2 regions of the Streptococcus sp. 32226D021BW genome follow, and region 2 is predicted to be linked to the other one. Evidence: predicted binding sites of a transcription regulator. Region 2 holds the regulator's gene; the other holds the start of a gene.
What was found. Region 2 encodes Rex, which represses fermentation and respiration genes when NADH is low (regulators of the CRP and FNR family bind a similar motif). Its sites were predicted from a motif close to TTGTGAANTANTTCACAA; they were not measured.

Region 1: a site for Rex is predicted at 1,453-1,470, ahead of ACEE44_RS10170 (class II fructose-bisphosphate aldolase). Genes of this name have one in related genera too.

The regions. Positions count from the first base shown of each region.
Region 1 covers NZ_JBPPVC010000027.1:228-6,056, reverse strand. The annotation lists gene rpmB (50S ribosomal protein L28) at 1-149, opposite strand, end outside; gene ACEE44_RS10170 (class II fructose-bisphosphate aldolase) at 478-1,359, opposite strand; tRNA gene ACEE44_RS10165 (tRNA-Leu) at 1,664-1,749, opposite strand; partial or broken gene ACEE44_RS10160 (helix-turn-helix domain-containing protein) at 2,068-2,382, shown strand; partial or broken gene ACEE44_RS10155 (IS110 family transposase) at 2,411-2,803, opposite strand; partial or broken gene ACEE44_RS10150 (CTP synthase) at 3,057-4,645, opposite strand; gene rpoE (DNA-directed RNA polymerase subunit delta) at 4,811-5,392, opposite strand; partial or broken gene ACEE44_RS10140 (LPXTG cell wall anchor domain-containing protein) at 5,532-5,829, opposite strand, start outside.
Region 2 covers NZ_JBPPVC010000001.1:85,813-109,759, forward strand. The annotation lists gene ACEE44_RS00460 (ABC transporter permease) at 1-189, shown strand, start outside; gene ACEE44_RS00465 (dihydrofolate reductase family protein) at 506-1,039, shown strand; gene ACEE44_RS00470 (L-lactate dehydrogenase) at 1,077-2,060, opposite strand; gene gyrA (DNA gyrase subunit A) at 2,250-4,700, shown strand; gene ACEE44_RS00480 (class A sortase) at 4,707-5,456, shown strand; gene radC (RadC family protein) at 5,533-6,213, shown strand; gene ACEE44_RS00490 (redox-sensing transcriptional repressor Rex) at 6,256-6,897, opposite strand; gene ACEE44_RS00495 (DUF4649 family protein) at 7,078-7,281, opposite strand; gene ACEE44_RS00500 (DUF1831 domain-containing protein) at 7,284-7,628, opposite strand; gene ACEE44_RS00505 (cysteine desulfurase family protein) at 7,630-8,745, opposite strand; gene ACEE44_RS00510 (ribose-phosphate diphosphokinase) at 8,757-9,734, opposite strand; gene ACEE44_RS00515 (CYTH domain-containing protein) at 9,858-10,433, opposite strand; gene ACEE44_RS00520 (GTP pyrophosphokinase) at 10,520-11,191, shown strand; gene ACEE44_RS00525 (NAD kinase) at 11,175-11,993, shown strand; gene ACEE44_RS00530 (RluA family pseudouridine synthase) at 11,993-12,886, shown strand; gene pta (phosphate acetyltransferase) at 12,907-13,893, shown strand; gene ACEE44_RS00540 (ABC transporter ATP-binding protein) at 13,898-15,634, shown strand; gene ACEE44_RS00545 (ABC transporter ATP-binding protein) at 15,621-17,351, shown strand; gene ACEE44_RS00550 (PaaI family thioesterase) at 17,353-17,784, shown strand; gene mutY (A/G-specific adenine glycosylase) at 17,938-19,095, shown strand; gene ACEE44_RS00560 (helix-turn-helix domain-containing protein) at 19,660-20,457, opposite strand; gene ACEE44_RS00565 (hypothetical protein) at 20,587-21,060, shown strand; gene ACEE44_RS00570 (hypothetical protein) at 21,077-21,619, shown strand; gene ACEE44_RS00575 (iron-containing alcohol dehydrogenase) at 21,791-22,942, shown strand; gene ylqF (ribosome biogenesis GTPase YlqF) at 23,143-23,947, shown strand, end outside.

The sequences.
Region 1 (5,829 bases), on a different contig from region 2:
GAAGCCCAAACTTTTTTAGGTTTGCCATCAATCAAAACAGTAACTTTTTGAAGGTTTGGTTTAACTGCGCGTTTTGTTTGGTTCATAGCGTGTGAACGGTTGTTACCTGATACAGTCTTACGACCAGTAAAATAACATACTTTAGCCATTGTATATTCCTCCTCATTTGATCAAATATATAGGATGTGCTAGCACCACATACCATACTATTCTAACAGAAAAGAATGGACTTGGCAAGAAATATTTTTATTTTTTATTCTCATTCTTCTTGCTAGCTAGTCTAGAGCGATTTCAGACGGTTGGTAATTTGTTTTTCCTTCTATAAAAGAACTTCATTTTGCTTTAGCAGAAATAAGGCTTAGACAATAGGTGCACGGACCAGGTTTGCAAAAAAAGAACCCAACATTTGTCAGGTTCTCAGTATTATTCTATTTAAGCTTTGTTTGCTCGAAATCAAAGATTTTTTTCACAAAATCATTAAGCTTTATTCGCTGAGCCGAATACGTCGATGCGCTCTTCAACAGATGCTTGAATAGCTTTTACGCCGTCAGCCAAGAATTTACGTGGGTCAAAGAGTTTTTTCTTGTCGTATTCTGCTTCGTTTGCTTCATAAGCTGCTGCAAATTTACGAGTTGCGTTTGCAAATGCGATTTGGCACTCAGTGTTAACGTTGACTTTAGCAACACCCAATTTGATCGCTTCTTGGATTTGCTCATCTGGAATACCAGAACCACCGTGCAATACGATTGGGAAACCTGGTACAGCTTCAGTCAATTTACGCAAGTGGTCAAGGTCAAGACCTTCCCAGTTTGCTGGGTATGGACCATGGATGTTACCGATACCAGCTGCCAAGAAGTCAATACCAGTTGCAACCATTGCCACTGCATCTTCGATTGGAGCCAACTCGCCAGTACCAACGATACCGTCTTCTTCACCACCGATAGTACCAACTTCAGCCTCAACTGAGATACCTTTAGCGTGAGCCAATTCTACAACTTCTTTAGCTTTTGCAAGGTTTTCTTCTACAGGAAGGTGTGAACCGTCAAACATGATAGAAGTGTAACCAACTTCGATACACTCAAGTGCATCTTCGTAGTGACCATGGTCAAGGTGAATAGCAACTGGAACTGTGATGTTCATTGACTCGATCAAGTTAGCAATCAAGTTACGAGCTACTTTGTAACCACCCATGTACTTAGCTGCACCCATAGAAGTTTGGATAAGAACTGGAGCTTGTTTTGCTTCTGCTGCACGCAAGATAGCTTGAGTCCACTCAAGGTTGTTTGTGTTAAATCCACCAACTGCATAACCGTTGTCACGCGCTGCTTGGACAAATTTTTCTGCTGAAACTAATGGCATTTCGATAGCCTCCTAATATTTTTTGAGGTTGTACCTCATACCCTTCTATTCTACCATTTTTATTTTGAAAATGCTAGTTGAAACTATACTGTTTTGAGAAAATTTTCACATATGTTTCATGATAAAATAGCTTCTCTCCATATAAATGCGCTTGCTTCGTATTTCTTGCTTTTAAATTTTCCAGTGTATAGTAACGTTCCTAAGTAGACTAAAAACATCATTATAGTTTGAAAACAAAATTCAAAATGATGAACAACTACAAGTCCAAAAACGCAAAAAGGACTAGCCTTAGCTAGTCCAATTATGCGGAGAGTGGGACTTGAACCCACACGACCTAAAGCGGTCACAGGATCCTTAGTCCTGCGCGTCTGCCAATTCCGCCATCCCCGCTTAACACAAGAATTAGTATAACACGAGAATGGGCAGCTGTCAACACTTTTTTTGAAAAAAATAATTATTTTTTCATTGAAAGTTCTATAATGAAGTTAGCCACCTTGCCTTGCTCAAAAATAGTTATTTCACTATCTTTGAGTAAGCTGGTAATTTCATTTGATAACAGGCTTGAAGTTGTTAGGCTAAGTAGCCAAGACTAATAGTAGCCTTGGTTTAGCTCCCAAAACAGGTTCCAGGGATCTTGTTATCAAAGGATATTCATTTTAAGGCACAAGAAAACACCTCTGTGTATACTTGTAGTTCACCACAAACACATGGAAGAAAGAAGGTAAGTCCATTCGTGAAATTGCGACTTACTAGGAATGGCTCCTCAGACCATCAATAACGAAACCAATCGGGGTACAACCTTACAACAAGTACGAAGTTGGTAATATAAATAGGTATATTCAGTCGATTACGCACAACTATTTACCAAAACAATCGAAAACGGTCGGTAAAAAAATAATCTTAACCAAAGAAATCAAAGAGAAGATTTTACACTATCATAAACAAAAATTTTCACCCGAAATGATGGTTAGAAAGAAACAAATTCCAGTGGGTATTTCAACTATTTACTATTGGTTTCACGATTTCAATTTTCCACATAATATTTTCCTTACTCCCTCAATTCTTGAATGGTTTCATCGGGAACGAAACTCCGAGGAAGCAGACCGATCCGTGTTAATTTGGCAATCTAGTGAGCATCCTTCTTATCGGTTTTCTGACCTGGAATAGCCTTCATGTGGGCTGGTTGAGCCAGTATCAACTCGAAGTCATCACATAGAGCATGCCAGACAGGTCGCCAATAGACACCTGTGCTTTCCATACCAACGGCTTCCACATGAAATTGACTGAGAAAATCGTGGCAAGCACGCAGGCCTTTAGTTGTTGTATCAAAGGTAGCCATCTCATGCTTTGGACGAGTTGAGGTAAGTGGACCGTGCAGGATACAGACAACAATATTGGCTTGATGGACATCAATACCTGCACAAGATTGATAGGGAACATCCATGACAATTCCCTCCTTCTAAAAATATGAGAGCTTATCTACCGAATTTTAGTCGTATTTTTATACCCATGCCTATCGCATACTTTGAGGTGCTCGTCAGTAGAGTGGGTTAGTTTTTCCCGCGATGACTAACATCATTAACTCAGCAACCATAAAGCCCTCACTAAGATGTTACACCTAGTGAGGGCTTTATGTTCGTTTTCAATATTCTGTGGGTGAGGACGGAGCCATCATGGATGTCTGTCCCACTCCCTATTTATTTTTCATTCTCAACAGCAGCTGTGACGAAGGCGGTATAGAGGCCCTCTGGACGGTTTGGTCGAGATTGCAGTTCTGGGTGATATTGACAGGCAACAAAGAACTTATTCTCAGGAATTTCAACGATTTCAACCAGGCGATTGTCTGGCGATACACCTGAGAAGACAAAACCAGCTTCTTCAAATTGTTGACGGAAGTCGTTGTTAAACTCGTAGCGGTGGCGACGTTGGACAACTTCTTGATTGTCATAGGCTGCTGCAGCCTTTGAACCACGTTTGAGCTTACTTAGATACAAACCTAAACGAAGTGTTCCGCCCAAGTCTTCCACGCCAATTTGATCACGCATGATATCAATAATAGGATACTTGGTTTCTGGATCCAATTCAAAACTGTTGGCTCCTTCCAACCCTAAAACATGACGGGCGAATTCCACACAGGTCAACTGCATGCCCAAGCATACCCCCAACATAGGCACATCATTCTCACGGGCATAGCGAATGGCTTGGATTTTTCCTTCTGTGCCACGTTGACCAAAGCCACCAGGTACGATGATTCCCTGGGCTTGTCCAAGTCGGTCTGCTACATTTTCAGCAGTCAGGTCGTTGGCATTGACCCAATCCAACTCAATAGCAGCACCGTTGGCATAGCCTGAGTGCTTCAAGGCTTCTACAACTGAAATGTAGGCATCTTGGAGCTCGACGTATTTTCCAACAAGGGCAATCTTAACAGTCTTCTTGAGAGTTAATACCTTATCAACCATGGCTGACCAATCTGTCATATCTGCTGGTGGCACATCCAGTTTCAAGTGGTAGCAGACAATCGGGTCCATGTTTTGCGCCTGCATATTGAGAGGAATTTGATAGAGGTGTTCAACGTCCAGCGATTCAATCACCGCTTCTGGCGCTACATCACAGAATTGAGCTAATTTATTTTTTATGCCTTGACCTGCCGGCTGTTCTGTCCGAATCACCAACATATTGGGCTGAATTCCAAGTCCACGCAGTTCTTTGACCTAATGTTGCGTTGGCTTGGTTTTCATTTCTCCAGCCACTTTGAGATAAGGCAAGAGGGTCTTATGAATGTACATAACGTTATCAGAGCCAACATCTGCCTTCATCTGACGGAGGGCTTCAAGAAAAGGCAAACTTTCAATATCTCCGACAGTTCCACCTACTTCTGTGATAATAACATCTGCATCAGTGGTGCGTGCCGCTCGCTTAATCTTGTCCTTTAGAGCATCGGAATGACCTGAACGGTTGCTCCTAAATGCTCTCCTTTGCGTTCTTTACGAAGGACTTCGCTGTAAATTTTACCAGTTGTGACGTTGGAGTATTTGTTGAGGTTGATATCGATAAAACGCTCATAGTGACCGAGGTCCAAATCCGTTTCTGCGCCATCATCTGTCACAAATACTTCCCCGTGTTGGTAGGGGCTCATAGTTCCTGGGGCAATGTTGATGTAGGGATCGAATTTTTGAATGGTGACTTTTAAGCCTCTGTTTTTCAAGAGGCGACCCAAACTTGCTGCTACAATTCCCTTACCAATCGATGACACAACGCCACCAGTTACAAAAATATATTTTGTCATGCAAACTCCTTCTCTGCTGTCATCATCATGATGGGGGTAGATTTCAATAATGATGAAGAAAAAACAAAAATAGCTCCCTACGAATAGGGAGCTCCGACCTCAAAAGAGATGCCCGATAATATCTTATCGCAATCGCATTGTCTTGGCAAATACAATTTTATGTGACTATTCGTCTACAGGCTCTTCATCTGAGTAGTCATCATCGACTTCACCCAAATCAACCTGTTCTACATCCAATTCATCATCGGTGATAATTTCATTGATTTCAGAATCGTATGACTCCACCTCATCCTTCTCATCATCAGGATTTTCATCATCATATTCAGATGTCGAACTATCAGAGTAGTCGTCTTCATCTTCTGGATCATCATGACCGTAATCGATGGCATCTTCATCTCCGTCCATAAAGGCATTGACACGTTTTTTCTTACGTTTCGGTGCATCTTCATCATCTTCTTCAAGAGTGATCACTTCTTCATCAATTTCATCAATAGCATACCAAGAACGTAATCCCCATTTATTTTCACCGAGCGGAATAAAGCTACCATCCACATTCAAATCTGAATAAAAAGTTGGCAAGGCTGCTCGAATCTCGCTATTTGATTTTTCAAGGTAATTTTGAATTTCATTGACCAAATCATTGAAGTACATTTCATTGTCACGTCCGCGTTCTTCCAAAATAGCACGGGCTACTTCAATCATGGAAAGTTCACTTTTTTCTTGTCCTGCAAATACGTTTAATTCCAAGGCTCTTCTCCTTTTTTGTCTTTCCTTTCTATTTTACGCTAAATATCTTAATTAGTCAAAGATAAGTGAAATTTTTTTTAGAAAAGAAAAGCCTAGTCGGCACTGCCAAACTAGACCTCTTTTTCTCCCTAGCGACTAACTAGGCTTCCTCTCTCTTTTTGAATAAAAGGAATGCGGATAGGCTTGTCAAGCTAGCCACAAGATAGAAACTCATATTTTCTACAACTCCCGTTGCTGGAAGGGTTTTAGTAGTAGAAATCTGTTTCACTGAACCTTGTTCTCCTGCTACTGATGGCACAGGAACTGGCTTAATCCCTTCTGGAAGTGTCAGATTCTTCTCTGGTGTTGAAGCCGCATCTGCATAGTCAGAGTCTTGTTTTAACTCTACTTGATTACTGAAACCATCACCATCTGTATCGGCAGTCAAATCAAAGGTC
Region 2 (23,947 bases):
GCTAGTCTTTTCTTTGGATTATCTCAAAGTTTGGCGGTAGTAGGTAGCCAGCTTCCAGGTTTGAAAGATATCCCAACCGTATATCTCCAAATTGCGCCTTATCTAATCACAGTCGTAGCTCTCTCTGCCTTCTTCGGAAAAGCAGTAGCACCAAAAGCTGATGGTGTTAACTATATTAAATCTAAGTAATAAAAAGGTCCAGTGGACCTTTTTATCATGAGCTTGAAAACTGGAGAGCGAATAACAACCCCGACGGGTTGTTTTATCATGAGCTTGAAAACTGGAGAGCGAATAACAACCCCGACGGGTTGTTTTTTCATGAGCATGAAAACATGATGGTGAGTAAAGGTCCAGTGGACCTTTTTATCATGAGCTTGAAAATCAGAAGGCAAACTAGTCTGGCAGCATAGGTGACACTTTTTGCTCGAAATTAAAATCCATCTTCTGCCTAATATAGATTTTTATGTTATACTTGGTTACTCGAGAATATGTGAGGAGGAAAGTTATGGCTAGACGCCTAGTTTTGAATATTGCAATGAGTTTAGACGGTTATATCGCTCGAACAGACGGGAGTTATGATTGGATAGAGGGGCATGGTACAGATAAATATGACACGACCTTGCAATTCGATAATCCCGCATTTTTCAGTAGCTGTGATACGGTCATCATGGGGCGAAAATCATTGGAAGATTGCCCTCTGGAGATGATTGAGGGATATCAGGAAAAGCAGTTTATCATTGCCAGTCGTTCTGAATATGCTAACTATAACAATGTACGATTTGTAAAGGACATTGTTGCAGAAATCGAGCAATTGCGAGCAGAAGAAGGTGGTGATATCTGGCTTTTTGGTGGTGCTAGCTTGGTTCAAACCTGTCTAGAAGCTGGAGTGATTGACCATTTCATTATTGGGATTATTCCAATAATCTTAGGTGAGGGTATTTCACTTTTTGATAGACTGCCCAAAGAACAGAAATTGATTTTAGTAGAATCAACAGTCGCTGATGGCATTGCCATGTTACGGTATGATATACGAAAATAGAAAAAAGGTGGACCAATGGTTCACCTTTTTAGTCTACTTAGTTTTTAACACCAACAGCAATTTCTGGGTTGGCGAAAGCATCATCAATGATGTCTTTCAATTGCTTAGCAGAAGCTTGCATTTTTTGCAATTCTGAATCGTTCAATGGGATGTTTACTGGACGAACGATACCGTGTGCACCGATGATAGCTGGTTGACCGATGAAGACATCTTCAACACCCTTATATTGACCAGCTTGGTAAACTGACAATGGAAGAACTGCATTTTCATCGTCAAAGATTGCTTTTGTGATACGAGCAAGAGCAACACCGATACCGTAGTAAGTAGCACCTTTTTTGTTGATGATAGAGTAAGCAGCGTCACGAACGGATACAAACAAGTCAACAAGACCTTGCTCATCGATGTCGCGATTGTCTTGCAACCAATCATACAATTTCACACCAGCAACGTTAGCGTGTGACCATACCGCAAATTCAGAGTCACCGTGTTCACCCATGATGTAAGCATGGACAGAACGTGCGTCGATACCGATTTTTTCAGCCAAAGCATGACGGAAGCGAGCTGAGTCAAGAGAAGTACCAGAACCGATAACGCGTTCTTTAGGGAAACCTGAGAATTTCCAAGTTGAGTACGTCAAAACGTCAACTGGGTTAGCAGCAACAAGGAAGATACCGTTGAAACCAGAGTTAACGATTTCAGTAACGATTTGTTGGTTGATACGAAGGTTTTTCTCTACCAATTCAAGACGAGTTTCACCTGGTTTTTGTGGCAAACCAGCTGTCAAAACAACTAGGTCTGCATCGTGAGCATCTGAATACTCAGCAGAGTAGATTTTCTTAGGCGAAGTGAAAGCTAATGCGTGGCTCAAATCTTCTGCGTCACCTTGTGTACGGTCTTTGTTAATATCGATGATACCCAATTCTTGACCAATACCTTGGTTAACAAGAGCGTAAGCATAAGCAGAACCTACGGCACCGTCACCGACAAGGATTACTTTTTTGTGTTGTTTAGTTGCAGTCATGTTCTAAACATCTCCTTAGTTTAATTTGGGGATAGGTCTATCCCAACCATTTAACATTCTAGCACTTTTTACAGCGTTTGTCACTTGTGAAAGGGACTTTGAAAATGTTTACATGATAGTTTTCAATAAAGAGTTTTGTCGTAAAATATGGTATAATAGAGGCACAATGACTGTTGAAAGAGGCATAAGATGCAAGATAAAAACTTAGTAACGGTTAACCTGACCAATGAGATGAAATCTTCCTTCATCGACTATGCGATGAGTGTTATCGTTTCACGTGCTTTGCCAGATGTGCGTGATGGTCTCAAGCCTGTTCATCGCCGCATTTTGTACGGAATGAATGAGTTAGGGATTACACCAGATAAACCACATAAGAAATCAGCCCGTATTACAGGGGATGTTATGGGTAAATACCACCCACACGGTGATAGTGCCATATATGAAGCTATGGTACGTATGGCGCAGTGGTGGAGCTACCGCCATATGCTAGTTGATGGCCACGGAAACTTTGGTTCTATGGACGGTGATGGTGCGGCCGCCCAACGTTATACAGAGGCTCGCATGAGCAAGATTGCTCTGGAAATGCTCCGTGATATTAACAAGAACACGGTAAACTTTGCGGACAACTATGATGCCAGTGAGCGTGAGCCAGAAGTTCTACCGGCTCGCTTCCCTAACCTTTTGGTCAATGGTACAACAGGTATCGCTGTAGGTATGGCGACCAATATTCCGCCCCATAACTTGGGCGAAACCATCGAAGCTGTGAAGCTGGTGATGGACAATCCAGAGGTAACAACTCGGGAAATCATGGAAGTCCTTCCTGGACCAGACTTTCCGACTGGTGCCCTGGTCATGGGGAAATCAGGTATCCACCGTGCCTATGAAACAGGGAAAGGCTCTATTACCCTTCGTTCTCGTACGGAGATTGAAGAGTATGGAAACGGCCGAGAGCGCATTGTCGTTACTGAGTTTCCATACATGGTTAACAAGTCCAAGGTACAAGAGCATATTGTCAAATTGGTGCAAGAGAAGCGTATAGATGGAATTACGGCTGTTCGGGATGAATCCAACCGCGAGGGTGTGCGTTTTGTCATCGAAGTTCGCCGCGATGCTTCTGCCAATGTTATTTTGAATAATCTCTTCAAGCAAACTCAGTTGCAGACTAACTTTAGTTTCAATATGTTGGCTATCCAAAACGGGGTGCCGAAAATTCTTTCTGTCCGTCAGATTTTAGAATCCTATATTGAACACCAGAAGGAAGTAGTCACTCGTCGTACGCAATTCGATAAAGAAAAAGCAGAAGCGCGTGCTCATATCTTGGAAGGCTTGCTGATTGCCCTTGACCACATTGATGAGGTCATTCGCATTATCCGTAATTCAGAAACGGACGCTATTGCCCAGGCTGAGTTGATGGAGAAATTTGAGCTTTCTGAACGTCAGAGCCAGGCTATTCTTGATATGCGCCTCCGTCGATTGACAGGCTTGGAACGTGACAAAATTCAGTCTGAATATGATGAGCTGATTGCCTTGATTGCTGATTTGGCTGATATTTTGGCCAAACCAGAGCGTGTTGTCACGATTATCAAAGAAGAATTGGATGAGGTTAAGCGCAAGTACGCTGACCCACGTCGTACAGAATTGATGGTCGGAGAAGTTCTTTCTCTTGAAGATGAGGACTTGATTGAGGAAACAGATGTCTTGATTACCCTGTCAAATCAAGGATACATAAAACGTCTGGCTCAGGATGAATTCCAGGCTCAGAAACGTGGTGGACGTGGTGTTCAAGGAACAGGTGTCAAGGACGATGATTTTGTGCGTGAGTTAGTTTCAACTAGCACCCATGACCGCCTCTTGTTCTTTACCAACAAAGGTCGTGTTTATCGTTTGAAGGGGTATGAAATCCCAGAATATGGTCGTACGGCTAAAGGATTGCCAGTTGTCAACTTGCTCAAGCTAGAAGAAAATGAGTCTATTCAGACCATCATCAACGTGACCAAGGACCAAGAAGCAGATAGTTATCTCTTCTTCGCAACCCGTCAAGGTGTTGTCAAACGGACCAGTGTTTCAGAATTTGCCAATATCCGTCAAAGTGGTCTTAAGGCCTTGAATCTGAAAGAAGATGATGAATTGATTAACGTCTTCTTGACAAATGGTCAGGCGGATATTATCATGGGTACTAAATTTGGTTACTCTGTTCGCTTTACAGAAACAGATGTTCGGAATATGGGGCGTACTGCAACGGGTGTTCGTGGTATCAATTTACGTGAGGGAGATCAGTTGGTTGGTGCGACCATGATTTCAGATGATCAAGAAGTCCTTGTCTTGACAGAAAAAGGTTTTGGTAAGCGAACACCAGCCAGCGAATATCCTACCAAAGGCCGTGGTGGTAAGGGGATTAAGACCCTCAAAGTTGCTGAGAAAAATGGTTCTTTAGCGGGATTGACTACTGTATCGGGCGATGAGGACATTATGGTCATTACCGATACAGGTGTGATTATTCGTACAAGTGTTGCCAATATTTCCCAAACTGGTCGTTCAACCATGGGTGTCAAGGTCATGCGCCTAAATGATGAGGCAAAAATTATGACATTTGCATTAGTGGATGCTGCAGATGTCAAGAATGAAGAAGAGCAGGAGTAGAATTCTATGTCAAAACGTGCTAAAAGTAAAAAAGGAAAAAGTGGGATTTGGCGTAATCTTCTAGCTTTATTGCTGGTTTTGATTTCTCTAGCTCTCATCTTTAACACTTCTATCCGTAATTTTATAATTGGATGGAATACCAATAAATATCAGATTTCAAAAGTCACTGCTGAAGACATTGAGAAAAACAAAGAGGCAGAAACAACTTTTGATTTTGAACAGGTGCAGGCCATTTCTACAGAAGCTATATTGGCTGCCCAGTGGGAAGCCCAACGTTTACCAGTAATTGGTGGTATTTCAATCCCAGAACTTGGAATCAATTTACCTATTTTCAAGGGTGTGGGGAACACATCTTTAATGTACGGTGCTGGAACCATGAAGGAATCCCAGGAAATGGGGAAAGGGAATTATGCTTTGGCTAGTCACCACATTTTTGGTGTAGCCGGCGCTGCAGATGTTCTCTTCTCTCCATTGGATAGGGCCCAGAATGGTATGAAAATCTATATTACTGACAAGACCAATGTTTATACTTATGTGATTGACAGTGTGCAGACAGTTACACCTGAGAGTGTCTATGTTATTGATGATGTAGAAGGACGTACAGAAGTAACCTTGGTCACTTGTACAGACTATGATGCGACTGCACGGATTATCGTAAAAGGTGTGCTAGAATCAACAACGCCTTATACTGAAACCTCACAAGATATACTTGATTCATTTAACAAATCATATAACCAATATGATTATGGTCAGTAAGGTTTAGGACTGAGAATTTTCTCAGTCCTTTTTAATTCTTTTACTAGATTTCGAATAATTAGGTGAGGAGGATTTTATGTACCAAATTGATTTTAAGGAAGAGGCACTTTTGCCACGAGAAAGATTACTAGAAGTTGGGGCAGAAAAATTGAGTAATCAGGAATTATTGGCTATTTTTATCCGAACAGGAACCAAAAATGAGCCTGTTTCTATCCTGTCCAATAATCTACTCAATCGCTTGGAAAGTTTGGCTGCCCTTAGAGAGCTGTCTATTGAAGAATTGCAGAGCTTGACAGGCATCGGTCGTGTCAAAGCGATTGAAATCAAGGCCATGATTGAGCTAGGAAAACGGATTAACCAGTCGGAGCTTTTATTGAATGAACGTATTTTAGGAAGTGAGAAATTGGGCCGAAAGATGATCCAAGAACTTGGAGATAAAAAGCAAGAACATCTAGTTGCCCTCTATCTCAATACGCAAAATCAGATTATCAGTCAAAAGACTATTTTTATAGGAAGTGTCAACCGGAGTATTGCTGAGCCAAGAGAAATCCTGCATTATGCGGTAAAATGCATGGCAACATCCATTGTCATTGTTCATAATCATCCGTCGGGATCCGTTGAGCCAAGTAGGAACGATTTATTATTTACCGAGAATTTAAAAAAGTCCTGCGAAACACTAGGACTGGTCTTGTTGGATCATTTGATTGTAGGAAATAAGGACTATTATTCTTTTAGGGAAGAAAGTGAGCTATTTTAGAGGATAAAAAGAGAGGAGCCGGGAATTCGGTTCCTCTGTTCATTATTCACCCTTGCGCATGAAATAGAGCAGGGTTTGCAACTCGCTGGTCAGGTCAACATACTGAACGACTACATCTTTGGGAACTGATAAATTGACCGGAGAGAAACTGAGAATGCCTTTAATACCTGCTTCTACGAGAATGTCAGTTACTTCCTGTGCTTTGATACTTGGTACGGTCAGAATCGCTGTTTGAGCATTAGCTTCTAAGATACGTTCCTTAATTTCAGAAATAGCATGGATGGGAATATTTTCATCAACGGTTCCAACCGCTGGATTGTCATCCGCTTCAAAGGCCATGACAATTTTCATTTTATTGCGCTCATGGAAGCGGTAGTGGAGTAGGGCACGACCCATATTTCCAACACCGACAAGCATAACATTGGTGATGGAATTATCGTTCAGAATTTCTGCGAAGAAATCCATCAATTCTTTTACATTGTAGCCAAAGCCACGGCGACCTAGTTCACCGAAGTAGGAAAAGTCACGGCGCACGGTTGCGGAGTCGATACCGATGGCTTCTGCAATTTCCTTGGAGCTAGCTTTTTCAATATTGCCGGCATAAAAGCGTTTAAAGATACGATAATAGAGCGAAAGGCGCTTGGCAGTTGCGCGTGGGATATCTGCTTTTTTCTCGTTTTTCACAATGACCTCCTTAAATATGGTTGACGACAATACTATACTAGCTGACTGGTCTAATGCTTATTTTACTTGAGTATAGGCCAACCAATTTTTCATTCATTTTCAATTCTTTATTCTATTCTAGTCCAAGATTGTGAAAAAATCAACAGATTGAATTGAAAAAGACTAAGCATGAAATGTTGCCTAGTCTAGTGTTTGAAAGTAGCGGTAGAGGTCACCAATGGTTCCTTTATAATCTAACTGGTGACCATCTCGTATTAGTTTGGTTACAGGATAGTAATCAGGAAGAGTGAGGCAACCTGAGAAGGCCAGTTTGGCTGCATCCAGATTGTCAAACTCTTGTTTTCTATCTATTTTGTAAGCATCTTGATAGTGAACAATAATCATGCTTAACCTTCCTTGGTAAATAGGTCACGGTCCACTAAGCTATCCATCAAGAAGTAGAATTTTTCCTGGATGACCTTGTTTCCATTTTCTTTAAAGATATTGACCAAGTGCAAGCCAGATTTGTCTGTGATGTTGATTTTAAAACCATTCAACTCTTTATTGACAATAATCTTTAAAAGAAAACCCTGATTTGAGTTAGGAACTTCTTCCAAGAGGCGCGTGAGTTGGTAGTGACCTGCTTTTGTTTGTTCAAAAGTGGTATCTTTTAGGGTGTATTTTTTGATGTTAGGGCTAATGTGATAGGTAAATGCGCAATCTTTTAGGCTAACTGATTGTTGAAAGGCCATTTTATCCTCCAATAATTTTTTGTAATTCTGTAAGAAGAATATCTATCTCTTCTAGGGTATTTGTTTCAGATAGGCTGATACGGATGGACTCTTTCAATCGATGAGATTCTTTTCCGTACATGGCTTCCAGTACATGACTGTTCTGAACAACGCCAGCAGTACAAGCTGACCCACTTGAAACTGCAATTCCAGCCAGGTCTAATCTCATCAGAACTTGCTCATTGAGCTTGTCTGGGAAACCTATGTTGATGACATGAGGGAGATGGGAACCAGCTTGATTGATATAAAATGAAGCCCCATCTAGTCCGGAAATGAGGTGTTCTTTCAAACTTTCAATATGGGCTGTATGTTGCTCAAGTAACTGGATTTGTTCCTTGAGGGCAAGTGCCATGGCAGCTATTCCTGGTAGGTTCTCTGTGCCTGCTCGGTGTTGGTTTTCTTGCTTACCTCCATGAATAAGGGCGTCAAATCCTTGCAAGCGACTATATAGAAAACCAACTCCCTTTGGTCCGTGAAATTTATGGGCAGATGCAGCTAGAAAATCAATCCCATAGTTAGTGGGCTTCACATCCATTTTTCCGATTGCCTGCACAGCATCTACATGGAAGACTGCCTGATGGTCGGCCAATAGTTGACCAATTTCTTTAATGGGAAGCAGTTGGCCAGTTTCATTGTTGGCAAACATGGTACTGACCAAGATGGTATCTGGGCGTAGGGCTTCTTGGATTTGCTGGGCAGTGATGACCTGATTGATCGGCTGAATATAGGTTACTTCAAACCCAAAGCGTTCCTCAAGGTATTGCATAGTATGAAGAACTGCATGGTGCTCGATAGCAGTAGTAATCAGGTGTTTGCCTTTGGCTTGATTGGCAAGGGCATAGCCCTGAATAGCCAAATTATCAGCCTCAGACCCTCCAGCTGTAAAAATGATGTGATCTGCTGGGACATCGAGAACTTGGGCGATATCTTGCCTGGCTTGGCGTAAAATTTGGTTGGCTTTTCTTCCAGCCTGGTGAATACTGGAAGGGTTACCATAGGTTTCTTGCGCTACTTCCAACATCCGTCGGAGAGCAGTGGGAGATAGGGCAGTGGTGGCTGCATTATCTAAATAAATCAAATAAGGTACTCCTAGTTATTTTTTTCAGGATTTGTAAACTTAAAGAGTGGGCTGAGTGGTTGGTGTTTTTGAATACGATGGATGGCATCAGCAATCAAGTCACTAGCAGTGATAAAGGCGATATTTTTAGGCTCTTGTTCCTTACTTGCGACTGAATCGGTTACAAGGATTTCCTTGATTGGAGAAGCGTCCAGAAGTTCCGCCGCACTACCCGCGAACAGACCATGGCTGGCAACAGCGTAAATTTCAGTAGCTCCACCCTCTTGAACGATTTTTGAGGCTTGTGAGAAGGTCCGACCAGTATTTAGGATATCATCAACCAAGATAGCTTTTTTACCAGCAACATCTCCGATGATGTAACCTTCTGCACGCTCAGAATCATCTTGAGCGTAATCGATAATAGCAATAGGAGCATTCAAAAATTCTGCGATATTACGCGCACGTTTGATACCAGAATTTTTTGGACTAACGATGACGACGTCTTCACCACAGAGCCCTTTTTCCATATAGTAAGAAGCGAATAATGGCTCTGTAAGAAGGTTATCAACGGGGATATCAAAGAAACCTTGGATTTGAGAAGCGTGTAAATCGAGAGTTAGGACACGGTCAACACCTGCTTTTACCAGCATATTGGCAACAAGTTTAGCAGTGATTGGTTCGCGTGGAGATGCGGTACGGTCCTGACGAGCATAGCCAAAATAAGGCATAACTGCAGTAATAGTGTTTGCACTTGCACGTTTGCAGGCATCAATCATAATCAACAATTCCCACAAGTGGTTGTTGACTGGGTAGCTAGTAGATTGGATGATATAAACATCGACACCGCGGACAGATTCTTCAATGTTGATTTGGATTTCACCGTCTGAGAATTGGCGTGATGATAGTTTTCCTAGTGGAAGACCAGCTGATGCGGCAATTTTTTCAGCGATGGCACGATTGCTATTGAGTGAGAAGATTTTAATGTTATTTTCACCGAGTGGTTGACCCATTTTCAAGTAACTCCTTTTACACACTAAGCTTTTATGAGAAACATAAAAGAAAATTTTACAATAGATGGTTCTATTCTATCAAAAAAAAGAAATTTTTTCAGTATTCAAGTAAAAAAATCAGCCTTATTGGACTGATTTTCGATGGCTAGCAGTTCGTGCAACCTTACTGCTAGCATATTTAAATTGGATGGAGTTCTTCTTGAGAAAGTCTTCAAAGAGAATTTTTCCTTCATGGGCATCCGTCACTTCAACTTCCAGTTCATAGTCCACTTGTCCAGCGTATTCATTTTCATCTAGAGCCATCAGTCCGATGGAGGTTTCTTTTTCATGACGTTTGGTAGTCAGGCTCCCCCAGACAGCCAGTTTGTCAATCGGAACATCTGTGGCTGAGATGATGTCGGCAATGTGTCCTGCGGGCAGTTGGAAGTTTTCGATTAACTGATGAGCAGTCTGGATGTCTAGAACTTGATTGTACTCTTGATTGCCAATTTCCTGGGGAATTTTTAGGGTCAGCTCTGCTATTTCCTTAAAAGTCCGAATACGGAGTGAAAAACGGTGGTTCTTCATATCTAAATCAGGAGTGTCAATATAGTGGTTGGTTTGAAGAACAGGGCTTACGTCTGAAAAATCAGAGAGAAGGCGTAGGTACTCGGATTTGGTTAATAAGGTTTTATACTCAATTTCAAGGTGGTTTTTCATGCAGTAAACCCTTTCAATGTGTTATAATAGAATAGTCTTTGTGTTATTCTAATACAATTTAAAAATTTTGACAAGAAAGGGGCAGTATGGACTTTAACTGGGAAGAATTTTTAGACCCCTATATCCAGACAGTAGGTGAGTTGAAAATCAAACTGCGTGGTATTCGCAAGCAGTACCGGAAAGCCAATCGCCACTCTCCTATAGAGTTCGTGACTGGTCGGGTAAAGCCTATTGAATCCATTAAGGAAAAGATGGCCCTACGACAGATTAAGTTAGAAAATCTGGCTCAAGATATGCAGGATATTGCTGGGCTTCGAATTATGGTTCAATTTGTGGACGATATTGAGGAAGTCTTGGCGATTTTACGCAAGCGCAAAGATATGCAAATTGTCCACGAAAGGGATTATATTAACTACCGAAAGGCTTCTGGCTACCGGTCCTATCATGTAGTTATTTCATACCCCGTGGACACCATAAATGGCAATGAAACGGTTCTTGCAGAAATCCAAATCCGTACTCTTTCCATGAACTTCTGGGCGACCATTGAGCATTCCCTAAATTACAAGTACAAAGGAAATTTTCCTGAAGAAATCAAGAAACGCTTGGAAGTGACAGCAAAGATTGCCTATGAATTAGATGAGGAGATGCGAAAAATCCGCAACGACATTCAGGAGGCCCAGGCCTTATTCGATCCTGCACATAGGAAGCTGAATGACGGTGTCGGAAATAGTGATGATACAGATGAAGAATACAGGTAGAAAAAAAATCGCTCTACTCGCTAGCCGAAATCCAAAGAGTGAGGCAGTTTCCAAAGAACTTTGGACAAAATTGAAAGAAGCAAATTTCATACTGACACCTAAAAATCCTGATATTGTTATTTCGATCGGTGGTGATGGTATGCTCCTGTCGGCCTTTCATAAGTATGAAAAGTTGATTGACCATGTGCGTTTTGTCGGAATTCATACAGGCCATCTAGGATTTTATACGGATTACCGTGACTTTGAAGTAGATAAACTGATTGAAAACCTTAAATTAGATACAGGTGCAAGGGTGTCCTATCCAATTTTGAATGTCAAGGTCAAACTACTGGATGGTCGGGTTGTGGAGGCGCGTGCTCTGAATGAGGCGACTATCAAGCGTTTATCCAAAACCATGGTGGCGGATGTCATTATCAACAATGTACCGTTTGAACGCTTTAGGGGAGATGGCATCTCAGTATCTACTCCAACAGGTTCGACGGCCTACAATAAATCCTTAGGTGGTGCTGTTTTACATCCGACCATTGAGGCCTTGCAGATTGCCGAAGTAGCCAGTCTAAATAACCGCGTTTATCGGACCTTGGGTTCTTCTATTGTGGTTCCAAAAAAAGACAAGATAGTCATTGAGCCTAAACATAGTGACCGCTATTCTATTGCCGTTGATAACAAGACCTATGTTTATGATAATATCGAAAAGATAGAGTACCAGATTGACCAGCATAAAATTCATTTTCTTGCTACCCCTAGCCACACCAGTTTCTGGAACAGGGTGAAAGATGCCTTTATTGGAGAGGTGGAGTAATGCGGTTTGAATTTATAGCTGACCAGCATACCAAGATTAAAACCTTTCTGAAGAAACACGGTGTTTCCAAGGGTTTGTTGGCAAAAATCAAGTACACAGGTGGCAATATTTGGGTCAATGATATGGAACGCAATGCAACTTACTTGCTTGATATTGGAGATAGGGTTACAATTGACATACCAGCTGAGGAGGATTTGACTGGAAGTTTGAAACCGATTTCTTTTCCGCTGGATATTATCTATGAAGATGATCACTTTCTTGCTATCAATAAGCCAGTTGGATATGCTTCGATACCCTCAGCACTCCATTCTTCTACCATTGCCAATTTTGTCAAGGGCTATCTGGTCGATCAGGCTTATGAAAACAAACAGGTTCATATTGTCACGCGCCTAGACAGGGATACTTCTGGTATCATGCTCTTTGCCAAGCATGGCTATGCCCATGCTCGACTGGACAAGCAGTTGCAGGCCAAGCTGATTCACAAACGCTATTATGCTCTGGTTAAGGGAGAGGGTGTTTTGGAAGCAGAGGGAGATATCATTGCCCCAATTGGTCGTCCAGAAAATAGTATTATCACACGTTGTGTGACCAAGACGGGAAAATATGCCCATACTTCCTATCGACTTGTGCAATCATGGGGAGATATTCATTTGGTAGACATTCAGTTGCACACTGGTCGAACACATCAGATTCGTGTTCATTTTTCCCACATTGGATTTCCTTTGCTAGGGGATGATATGTATGGTGGCAGTTTAGAATGTGGTATTCAACGTCAGGCTTTGCATTGTCACAATTTGGCTTTTGACAATCCCTTCTCAGCCCAAAGGATTGACTTGGAAGCTCCACTTCCAGACGACTTTCAGGCTGTTATTACATTGTTAACTAATAAATAATATTTAAAAGGAGAATTTTAATGGAAATTCGGAATTTATTTGGTGAAATGAAGCAAAAAATTGTAGGTAAAAAACTACGTATCGTTTTCCCAGAAGGTACAGATGAGCGCGTCGTGCGTGCAGCAGCTCGTTTGAAATTTGAAGGTTTGGTAGAGCCTATCATCCTTGGTGTGCCAGAAGATGTTCATACTTTGTTGACAGACTTTGGTTTCTCAAACCCTGGGATCACAGTTATTGATCCTAACAATTACGCAAACTTCGATGCCATGAAGCATGAATTTGTTACTCTTCGTAAAGGTAAAGTTGACGAAGCACAGGCCGATGAAATTTTGCGTGATGTCAACTACTTTGGTGTGATGTTGGTACAAATGGGATTAGCAGAAGGTATGGTTTCAGGTGCAATCCACTCAACAGCAGATACTGTACGTCCTGCCCTTCAAATTATTAAGACAAAACCAGGTGTTAAGCGTACTTCGGGTGTCTTCTTGATGGTTAAAGACCAGCACAAGTTTGTCTTTGGTGACTGTGCAATCAACATTGAACCAGATGCAGAAACCTTGGCAGAGATTGCCATCCAATCAGCAGAGACTGCTAAAACATTTGGTATCGATCCAAAAGTAGCTATGATTTCATACTCAACAAAAGGTTCAGGTTCAGGTCCACGTGTTGATAAGGTTGTAGAAGCAACTCGCTTGGCTCAAGAACTTCGCCCAGATCTATTGATTGATGGAGAACTGCAGATGGATGCTGCCTTGGTTCCTGATACAGCACGTTTGAAAGCACCTGGAAGTCCAGTAGCAGGTCAAGCTAATGTCTTTGTCTTCCCAGCTATTGAAGCAGGCAACATTACTTACAAAGTAGTTGAGCGTCTTGGTGGTTACGAAGCGGTAGGTCCGGTCTTGCAAGGTTTGAATAAGCCTGTGAACGATCTTTCACGTGGATGCAGTTCAGAAGATGTTTACAAGCTTGGTATCATCACAGCTGCACAAGCAATTGCTGCTGAATAAACGGATGAAAAGATTTTTTAGATATTTTAAATCCTATCAGAAGGAAGCGATCCTAGGTCCCGTTTTTAAACTATTAGAAGCTAGTTTTGAGCTCCTAGTCCCTTTAATTATCGCTTTCATTGTTGATACAATCATTCCAAATGGCAATCAGGGGGACCTGGTTGCCATGCTTTTATTATTGGTTGGTCTAGCTTGTGTCGGTATTTTCGTTTCACTTACTGCCCAGTATTTCTCAGCTAAGGCGGCGGTTGGAGTGACAAAAGCTTTGACCAATGACTTGTACCAGAAGGTTCTTTCGCTTCCAAAATCTAGTCGGGATATTCTTTCGTCTTCAAGTCTATTGACCAGACTGACCAGTGATACCTTGCAAATTCAGACAGGAATCAATACATTTCTACGCTTATTTTTACGGGCGCCGATTGTTGTATTTGGTTCGCTGATGATGGCCTTCTACATTAGTCCTAGTTTGTCTGTCTATTTTCTAGGAATGATTATCCTCTTACTTATCATAGTGACAGGAATTTCCATTATTACTAGCCGCATGTATCAATCCATCCGCAAGGATGTAGATAGTCTGGTAGGGCAGGTAGGAGAAACGGTTATGGGTTGGAGGGTTATTCGTGCATTCGGACAAAAAGCGCGTGAAATCAAGACTTTCCAGGGCATCAATCAGATCTACAAGAAACACCAGTTGCGGGCTGGTTTTTGGTCTAGCCTCCTATCTCCCCTGACTTTTCTTGTAGTTAATACCACCTTGCTTATTCTCATCTGGCAGGGACATGATGCAGTTTCACAAAACTTACTTGAACAAGGGATGTTGGTTGCCCTCATCAACTATCTTTTGCAAATTCTAGTTGAGCTGGTTAAGATGATTATGGTTGTTTCCACCCTTAATCAGACCTATATTTCAGCCCAGCGTATCCAAGAGGTTTTTGATCAAGAATCTGAGGATGTGGAAGCGGATTTGCCAGAAGTACAATTTAATGATAAGGAGCTGGTTTTTTCAGTCAACAATCTTTCTTTCACTTATCCTAAATCTGCTGAGCAGGCACTATCGAATATAGATTTTGAACTGTGTAAGGGTCAGTTTATGGGAATAATCGGTGGTACGGGGTCTGGTAAATCGACATTGGTGGATTTGTTACAAGCACTTTATTCTTTGCCGCCCCAACAGCTTTCTCACTCTATCGATGGGAAAAGTCCTAAGAACCTAAAAGAATGGCGACAACAAATTGCTATCGTTCCTCAAGTAGCCCAACTTTTTGCTGGAACCGTTCGTTCCAATCTTTCATTGGGCTTAGACACTGTGGCGGATAGCGACTTGTGGGCAGCCCTGGAAATTGCTCAGGCAAGATCTTTCGTTGAGGAGAAAGGTGGTTTAGATAGTTCTGTAGAAGCCTTTGGGAAGAATTTTTCTGGCGGACAAAGACAACGCTTGACCATTGCGCGTGCTATTTTACAGATGGCTCCAATATTGATTTTGGACGATGCAACATCCGCTCTGGATTATTTGACGGAAAGTCGCTTATTGGCAGCAATTCGTCAAGAATTTCCTGAGCAGACCTTAATTATGGTGTCACAAAGAACCAATAGCTTGCGTATGGCTGATCAGATTTTGGTTTTGGATCAAGGTCACCAAGTTGGACTTGGTCGACATGAAGATTTGCTTAGAAGCTCTGCTATTTACCAAGAAATCGACCAATCTCAACATAGGGAGGAGGACAGCCATGAAGCAATCTAGTTTTAAACAACTGGTTCGTTTGGTTTGGAAACAGCCTCTTAGAGTGACTATGATGCTCGTGGGAACCTTGGCACATGTCTTACTAACTGTGTATCTACCAATTTTGATTGGTCAAGCGGTTGATGCGGTTTTGCTAGCAGACAGCCAGATTTTGCTTGACTTACTAGGTAAAATGGCTCTTGTTATCCTACTCAATACCTTGGTGCAATGTTATCTCCCCCTTGAAACCAATCGTTTGGTCTATGGTATGGTAGCTGATTTACGTGAGCAGGTCTATATAAAGTTGCATCAGCTGCCCTTATCTTATTTAGACCGTCAGTCAGTTGGTGACTTGGTTGCTCGTTTTTCAAGTGATAGTGAGCAGTTGACCAACGGGCTTTTAATGATTTTTAACCAATTTTTCATTGGTATCTTAACCATATTCCTAACTATTTTTACAATGGCTAGGCTAGATATGACCATGATGTTGGTCGTCGTAGCCTTGACCCCGCTTTCTCTGCTTGTTGCACGTTATATAGCCAAGAAGTCCTATAGCTATTATAGGCAACAGACTCAAGCTCGTGGACAGCAATCTCAATTGTTAGAGGAATCCATTAGCCAATTGACCTTGGTTCAATCTTTTAATGCCCAAGCTCAATTTACAAAACGTTTTGAAGCAGTTAATGAACAATATGCGACCTATTCACAAAAAGCGATTTTCGCCTCTTCAACGGTCAATCCAAGTACCCGCTTTGTCAATGCTCTCATCTATGCCTTGCTAGCTGGTCTGGGGGCCATGAGGATTATGGCTGGCAATTTTACAGTTGGCTCGCTGACAACCTTTCTCAATTATGCTAGTCAATACAGCAAGCCTTTTAATGATATTTCTTCGGTCCTTTCGGAATTGCAGAGCGCTCTAGCTTGTGCAGACAGGTTGTTTGTTATCTTGGCTCAAGCTAGTATTGACGATCAGGCAGAGCGGAAAATTGATTCAGAGAAGTTAAAGGGAGCCATCTCATTTGAAAATGTATCTTTTTCTTATAGAGATGACCAATCCTTGATTGAAGCACTAAATATTGATGTCAAATCCGGCCAGAAAATTGCTATTGTTGGACCAACAGGAGCAGGAAAATCAACCATGATTAACCTACTTATGCGCTTCTATGATGTGACGGCTGGTCAGATTGTTTTGGACGGTGTTCCGATTAGCCAGTATAGCCGTGAGGACCTTCGTAGACAAATTGGCATGGTTTTGCAGGAGACTTGGATAAAATCAGGGACCATTCATGACAATATTGCCTATGGCTATCCCAATGCCACAAGGGAATTGGTCATTGAAGCAGCAAAAGCAGCCAATGCAGACTTCTTTATTCGACAACTTCCGCAGGGCTATGATACTGTACTATCAGATGGTGGAGCTTCTTTATCACAAGGCCAACGTCAGCTCTTGTCCATTGCGCGTGTTTTTGTTAAAATCCCTAAAATCTTGATATTAGATGAGGCAACCTCCTCCATCGATACACGGACAGAACTCTTGGTACAAGAAGCCTTTGGCAAGTTGATGGCAGGACGGACCAGCTTCATCATTGCCCACCGATTGTCAACTATCCTGTCAGCTGACTTGATTTTGGTCATGGTGGACGGAAAAATTGTTGAACAAGGCAATCATGCTGATTTAATGGCTAAAAAAGGTATCTATTACCAAATGCAAAATAGCCAGCAATTAGAGGAGGATTAAAATGTTAGATAAACTGAAATTGAACTCTATTACAGTATTGGATGACTATTCGGTCGAGATGCTCGATAATCAACGAGTTATGTTAACAACTACAGTGTCAGAGAGTTCTTTAAATCCATATGGAATGGCACATGGAGGCTATCTCTTTACGCTTGCCGATTCTGTTGCAGGATTAACGATTGTGGCCCAAGGTTCATATGCTGTAACGCTACAATCTAATATCCACTATATGAAAGCGGCTAAACCTGGTGATGACCTATCTGTCATTGGATCTTGTAGCCATGATGGTAACAGAACAAAGGTCGTTGAGGTAAAGATAGAAAATCAAGACGGAAAATCAATCGCCTCAGCAAGTTTTACCATGTTTGTAACTGGAAAGATTGAAAAAATTAGTGAGGCTGGGCAAAAGCCCAGCACCGCTTCTCAAAGTTAGTGTCAACATCTCAGCGCAGTGGTTGATTGGCAGATTTGTTCGTGTTTCACACTCCAAATCTGACCTAATCAACTGTGCGGGGGTGGGAAGACGAACTCTTCTATGAAAGGTCGAGTTCTTTCCCACTCCCTTTCTTTGTGTTATACTAGATTTATGTTAGATTTGAAAGAATATGGAATAGTTATGTGGCCTGAAGAAAAGGTTCAGGCTTTTCGTAAGGCACTTTTGGACTGGTATGATGTTAATAAAAGAGATTTACCTTGGAGAAGAACCAAGGATCCTTATGCAATTTGGGTGTCGGAAATCATGCTCCAACAGACAAGGGTGGACACTGTTATCCCTTACTATGAACGTTTTCTTCATCACTTGCCGACTATTGCTGATCTAGCTCAGGCACCAGAAGAAGTCATTCTCAAACTCTGGGAAGGTTTGGGTTATTATTCTCGTGTTCGCAATATGCAACAGGCAGCTCAACAAATGGTGGACGACTTTGCAGGGCAATTTCCAACCACGCATGCTGAAATTTCTAGTTTAAAAGGTATCGGCCCTTATACTGCTGGAGCTATTTCAAGTATAGCCTTTAATTTGCCAGAGCCAGCAGTAGATGGTAATGTCATGAGGGTTCTCAGTCGTCTATTTGAAGTGGATTATGACATAGGCTTACCGACCAATCGCAAGATTTTTCAAGCCATGATGGAAATTTTGATTGACCCAGATAGACCCGGAGATTTCAACCAAGCTTTGATGGATTTGGGTTCTGATATCGAATCACCAGTCACCCCACGTCCCCAGGACAGTCCAGTCAAAGACTTTAGCGCAGCTTATTTAAATGGCACCATGGACAAGTACCCTATCAAAGCACCAAAGAAAAAGCCAGTTCCAGTAGCCTATCAAGGTTTTATTATCCGCAATAAAGACAATCAATTTTTATTGGAAAAAAACAATGAAGCCGGCCTCTTATCAGGTTTTTGGTCCTTTCCGCTTTTGGAAAAAGGGGCTGTCGTAGACAAACAAGTTTCACTCTTTGAAGTCGCAGAAGAAGTTGTTTTGCTAGATATTCGGCAGAGCTTTACGGAACTTTATGGTATGGCTGTTGATTGGCAGAAGCAAGAATTTGACACCGTTCAGCATATTTTCAGTCATCGCAAATGGCAGATAGAATTGATTGAAGGAGTTGCCGAAACAACCAAACTACTAGGAACCAAAGAATTAAAATGGGTTTCCATAGAAGACTTTCCTATCTATCCCTTTGCCAAACCCCAGCAGAAGATGTGGGAGGTCTATGTGAGGGCTGTGGATAAAAAATATTAACATTCTAGCACATAATTGTTTGATAGCGTTTTCTAAAAGTGTTATACTATTCTTAGAAGGAATCAGATAATGAAGTTGAGATGTTGAACGCCATCTACCCTGGTTGAAAGGAGTATTCAAGCGTTCATTTAATCAAGCTAACTACTAGCCATTTTCCCCAAAGGACGATGGCTAATAGGGGAAAAGTCCGTTATCCCTACTTTGGTGCCTGAAGGCATCTGTTGGCAAAATGCTTAGCATTCACTCACACTTAGCCTTGCTACCCAGTTCAATCAAAAGTAGGCTAATCCTTATTCGTGTCGTAAATACTGTATGGTCAAGATAGATCCTTGGCTAGCAACCAAGAAAATCAGAAAACCTCTAGTGATTTTCATCATAATAAGCAATCTCCACACTTAGACAACAAAATAAGAGGACAATCAAAGACATAAGGGTAGCAGAATAATTACTTAATCATTAACTATTTGTCGTGCAACTTTGGTAATGGACTTTTCCAATTTAAAAGACAAAAGGGAGGCTGAAAGGCCTCCTTTTCGCTATTGTTATGTTTGGCTTTCCTATATGTTAGGATTGACTATAGACATCAATGACTCTACCGATTGGACGGATGTCATCTTCCTGGTTTAAATCAATATCCTCATAGTCAGGGTTGAGGGATTGTAAGTAAGAGCCCTTGTATTTTTTAACAAAATTTTCCCCATTAACTGAGAAAATCCCAATTGAGTTCAGAGGAATGTCTGGTGTCAGACGAATAAAGAGGTAGTCCCCATCCTGAATACTAGGTGCCATGGAATCTCCGACAACCTGAGCGATTGTATCATATTGATGATTTTCAGGGATATCCTCGCTATAAAAGGACACTAGGTTGTCAAAGTCTGTATCCTGCCAGTAGCCAGTACCAGCCGACACCTTGCCAGGAACAGCCAATTCCGTTCGTTCACGGTAGTCATCTAGATGAAGTAGAGTTGCTGATTTAGAATTAGAGGTTTGCATTGCTGCTACTTGTTCTTGCCCGAAAGCAATCCACCTGTCATGAAATTCACCCTCTAGTGTCTGATCTAAAACCTGTGCTTGCTGAGAAATAGATTGCTTAAATTGTCCAAATTGAGCAGGGGTAAGCGTCAGGGCAATGGCTTGGTCGTCATCAAGTTTCTGAACCAAATCAGAAACAGCTATGTTCATGCCTTTTGCAACCTTCTCCAGTGTTTCCATGGTAGGAAGGAGAGCTTTTTTTGTTTTAGGATGCTGATTTTTTTCTAACATAGAAATATATCCCTTTGTTAAACCAGAAAGTTCTGCAAACCTATCCATAGATAGTTTGTTTTTAGTTCGAAATTCTTTTAAGATATCACCTAGAATCATGCCAGTACCTCGCTTTGTTTAACATATTATACCACAAGAATATTTTTTTGACAAATACTGTTTAACATGTTTGACAAAATTAAAAAATGGTGTTATGATGGTATCAAATCCTAGTTGGAGTGTGTAGAAATGAAAAATAATCTTGAGATTACTTGGGCAGATATTTACAGAGAATGGGAAGTCTATGCAGAACATTTCCATTTGCATCCCTTGATGAGCAAGGAAAGCAAGTTTCAAGTAGTTAGTCCTGAAATGAGCAGAGGTAGTCTGCTAACTTTTCAGCTATTAAATCATTATCTAGAGGATGAAGAAAAGTATGCAGCAGTATGGCTAGCCTCATTTTGTCGTGATTTAATGCAGGATTATGCTTATTTGTTAAATAGCCGAGCCTATATGTTGGTTAGTCAAGTTTATTTTCAGTCGGTCAAACAGTTTGATGTCTGTGTTCAAGCCTGGGCAAAACCGCTCACGAGATTACAACCAAAGTTATTTATCTCTCACCGAATGTTTGAAAATGCAGACCTAACCAATCTTGCTTGTCTTGTAGAATTAGCAATGATACAAGCTAGTTTAGTTCAAGCCCAGATGCTTGAAAGAATATAGAAAGGTAGATATGAACATGTTTATTTGGAATAAGAAAACGACAAACCTCTTGTCAGTTGTAGAATATTGGTCGGACCAATTGCTGGACTTAGGTATTTTAAAGAATACTGAAACACTAAGACCTTTTTGCTGGCGCTGCCACAGCACTTGTGGAGTAAAAAATATTCCGATTGTTTCAGGGAAATGGTTTCATGTAGAAAGCTTATCCAACCAGTTATTGCTGTGTCAGACCTGTGAAGTAGAAAAGCCAAAGTCTAAGCAAGCTGATGTTGTTTGGAAATGGTTAAAAGATGAAAGTAGTGAATATTACTGGACTATTGAGGCTATGAAAGAATACGAGAAACAGTTTCATACAAGTGTTCTACAAGAACTTTGGAATATAGGAATTAGGGATGGAGAAGAGGTAGAAATCCTAGTTCAAAAAGTGATGACAGATAGACACAAAATAGCTCTATCCTTCAATCGTGCCAGTCTTGCCCAAGCTTTCCGAGTAGAAATTGAAAAAATGCGTAAGGAAGCCTTTGCAAACTGGACAGGGATATTTCAAATTGCCAGCTGAGTAAATCAGAATGAAATTTGATGTGATTGCAAGCAAGATTAGGAGTTTTAGATATCATTTTATTTTGTTAAAAACGTCACATAATAGTTGAATATATCCGAGTTTTATAGTATAATAACATAAAGAAAAAACAATGTCATTAACTACTATAAATCTTACAGGAGGTTGTCTATGGCAACATTTTACGTCCCAGCGGTCAACTTGATTGGTCGCGGTTGTGTCAATGAAATCGGTGGTTACGTTAAGGATTTGGGCTACAAGAAGGCTCTGCTTGTGACGGATGAATTTATCCGCACTAGCGATATTCTTCCTAAGGTAACCAAGCCTCTGGATGAAGCAGGAGTAAACTATGTAGTATTCAGTCAGGTTGATCCAAACCCAACCTGTAAAAATGTTTATGATGGATTAGCTACTCTTCAAGAAAATGACTGTGATTTCATCATCTCAGTTGGTGGCGGATCGCCTCAAGATGCGGCAAGCTGTATTTCTATCATGGCAACCAATGGTGGCAAACCACAGGACTATGAAGGTTTGCATAAGTCTGAAAAACTTGGATTGCCTGTTGTGGCCATCAATACAACAGCAGGTACTTCAGCAGAAATTACTATCAACTATGTTATTACCGATGAAGAACGTAAGGTAAAAATGGTTATGGTAGACAAAAATAGCTTGGCTGTCATGTCAGTCAATGACCCTGAACTGATGCTCTCTAAACCAGCGGCTCTGACAGCAGCGACAGGTATGGATGCTCTAACTCATGCTATTGAAGCTTTGGTAACACCGGGTGCTTATGGCGTGACTAAGAAACTCTCTATGGGTGCGATTGAGCTTATTAAAGAGTACTTACCTCGTGCAGTTGAGAATGGACAGGATATCGAAGCTCGGGAAGCTATGGTTCATGCTATTTTCCTTGGAGGTATGAGTTTCAATAATGCTGGCTTAGGCTATGTTCATTCAATGGCTCACCAGTTGGGTGCTGTTTATGACCTGCCGCATGGTGTTTGCTGTGCTATGATTTTGCCAATCATCGAACGTGAGAATGCCAAACGTGTGCCTGCAGCCTTCCGTGATGTTTCTAAAGCACTAGGACTTGATATTGCAGGTAAATCTGATGAGGAATGTGCAGACTACGCTATTGCACAAATTGAAGAATTGTCGGCTAAAGTTGGTATACCTAAGAAATTGACAGAGTTGGACATTAAGGAAGAAGAGTTTGACTTTGAATACCTATCTAAGAATGCCTTGATTGATGCCTGCGCACCGGGTAACCCATTCATGCCAACATTGGAAGAAACCATCGCTTTTTATAAAGAATTGTTTTAACTAATAGATTTTAGGATTTAAATACCTACAATTAAGTATGTAAACGAAGATTGTAGGTATTTTTATTTTTGTTACCCTAATAGGCAACTATTCATATTCATTTATCAATGTATATGACAAACTGTCTTAATTTTGCTATAATAGGACAAAACTAGCCGTTTGACGGCTTTTTTCAATGAAGTAATAAAAAGGAGGTTTACATGGCAATTATTCAATGGTTTCCGGGCCACATGTCCAAGGCTCGCCGGCAGGTGCAGGAGAACATCAAGCACGTTGATTTCGTGACCATTTTGGTCGATGCCCGTCTGCCCCTATCCAGCCAAAACCCCATGTTGACCAAGATTGTCGGCGACAAGCCCAAGCTTATGATTCTCAACAAGTTCGATTTGGCAGACCCTGTCCGAACAAAAGAATGGCAGAGCTACTTTGAAGGTCAAGGCATCCGTACCCTTGCCATCAACTCAAAAGAACAAGCGACGGTGAAAAAGGTGACCGACGCAGCCAAAAGCCTGATGAAAGAGAAGATTGAACGCCTCCGCGAGAGAGGTATTCAAAAAGAAACCTTGCGAACCATGATTATCGGTATTCCAAATGTTGGAAAATCCACCCTCATGAACCGTTTGGCTGGGAAGAAAATTGCCGTTGTCGGTAACAAACCAGGTGTGACTAAGGGGCAGCAGTGGCTTAAATCTAACAAGGACCTTGAAATCCTTGATACACCGGGGATACTCTGGCCTAAGTTTGAGGACCAAGAAGTCGGGCTCAAATTGGCTCTGACAGGGGCTATCAAGGATCAACTCTTGCCTATGGACGAAGTCACCATTTTCGGTCTGGACTATTTCAAGACCAACTACCCAGAACGCCTCCAAGAGCGATTCAAGGGCATGGATTTGGAGCAGGAAACGCCTGAACTCATCATGGACTGGACCAAGAAATTGGGTTTCCGTGATGATTATGACCGTTTTTACAATCTCTTTGTTAAGGACGTTCGAGATGGTCGTTTAG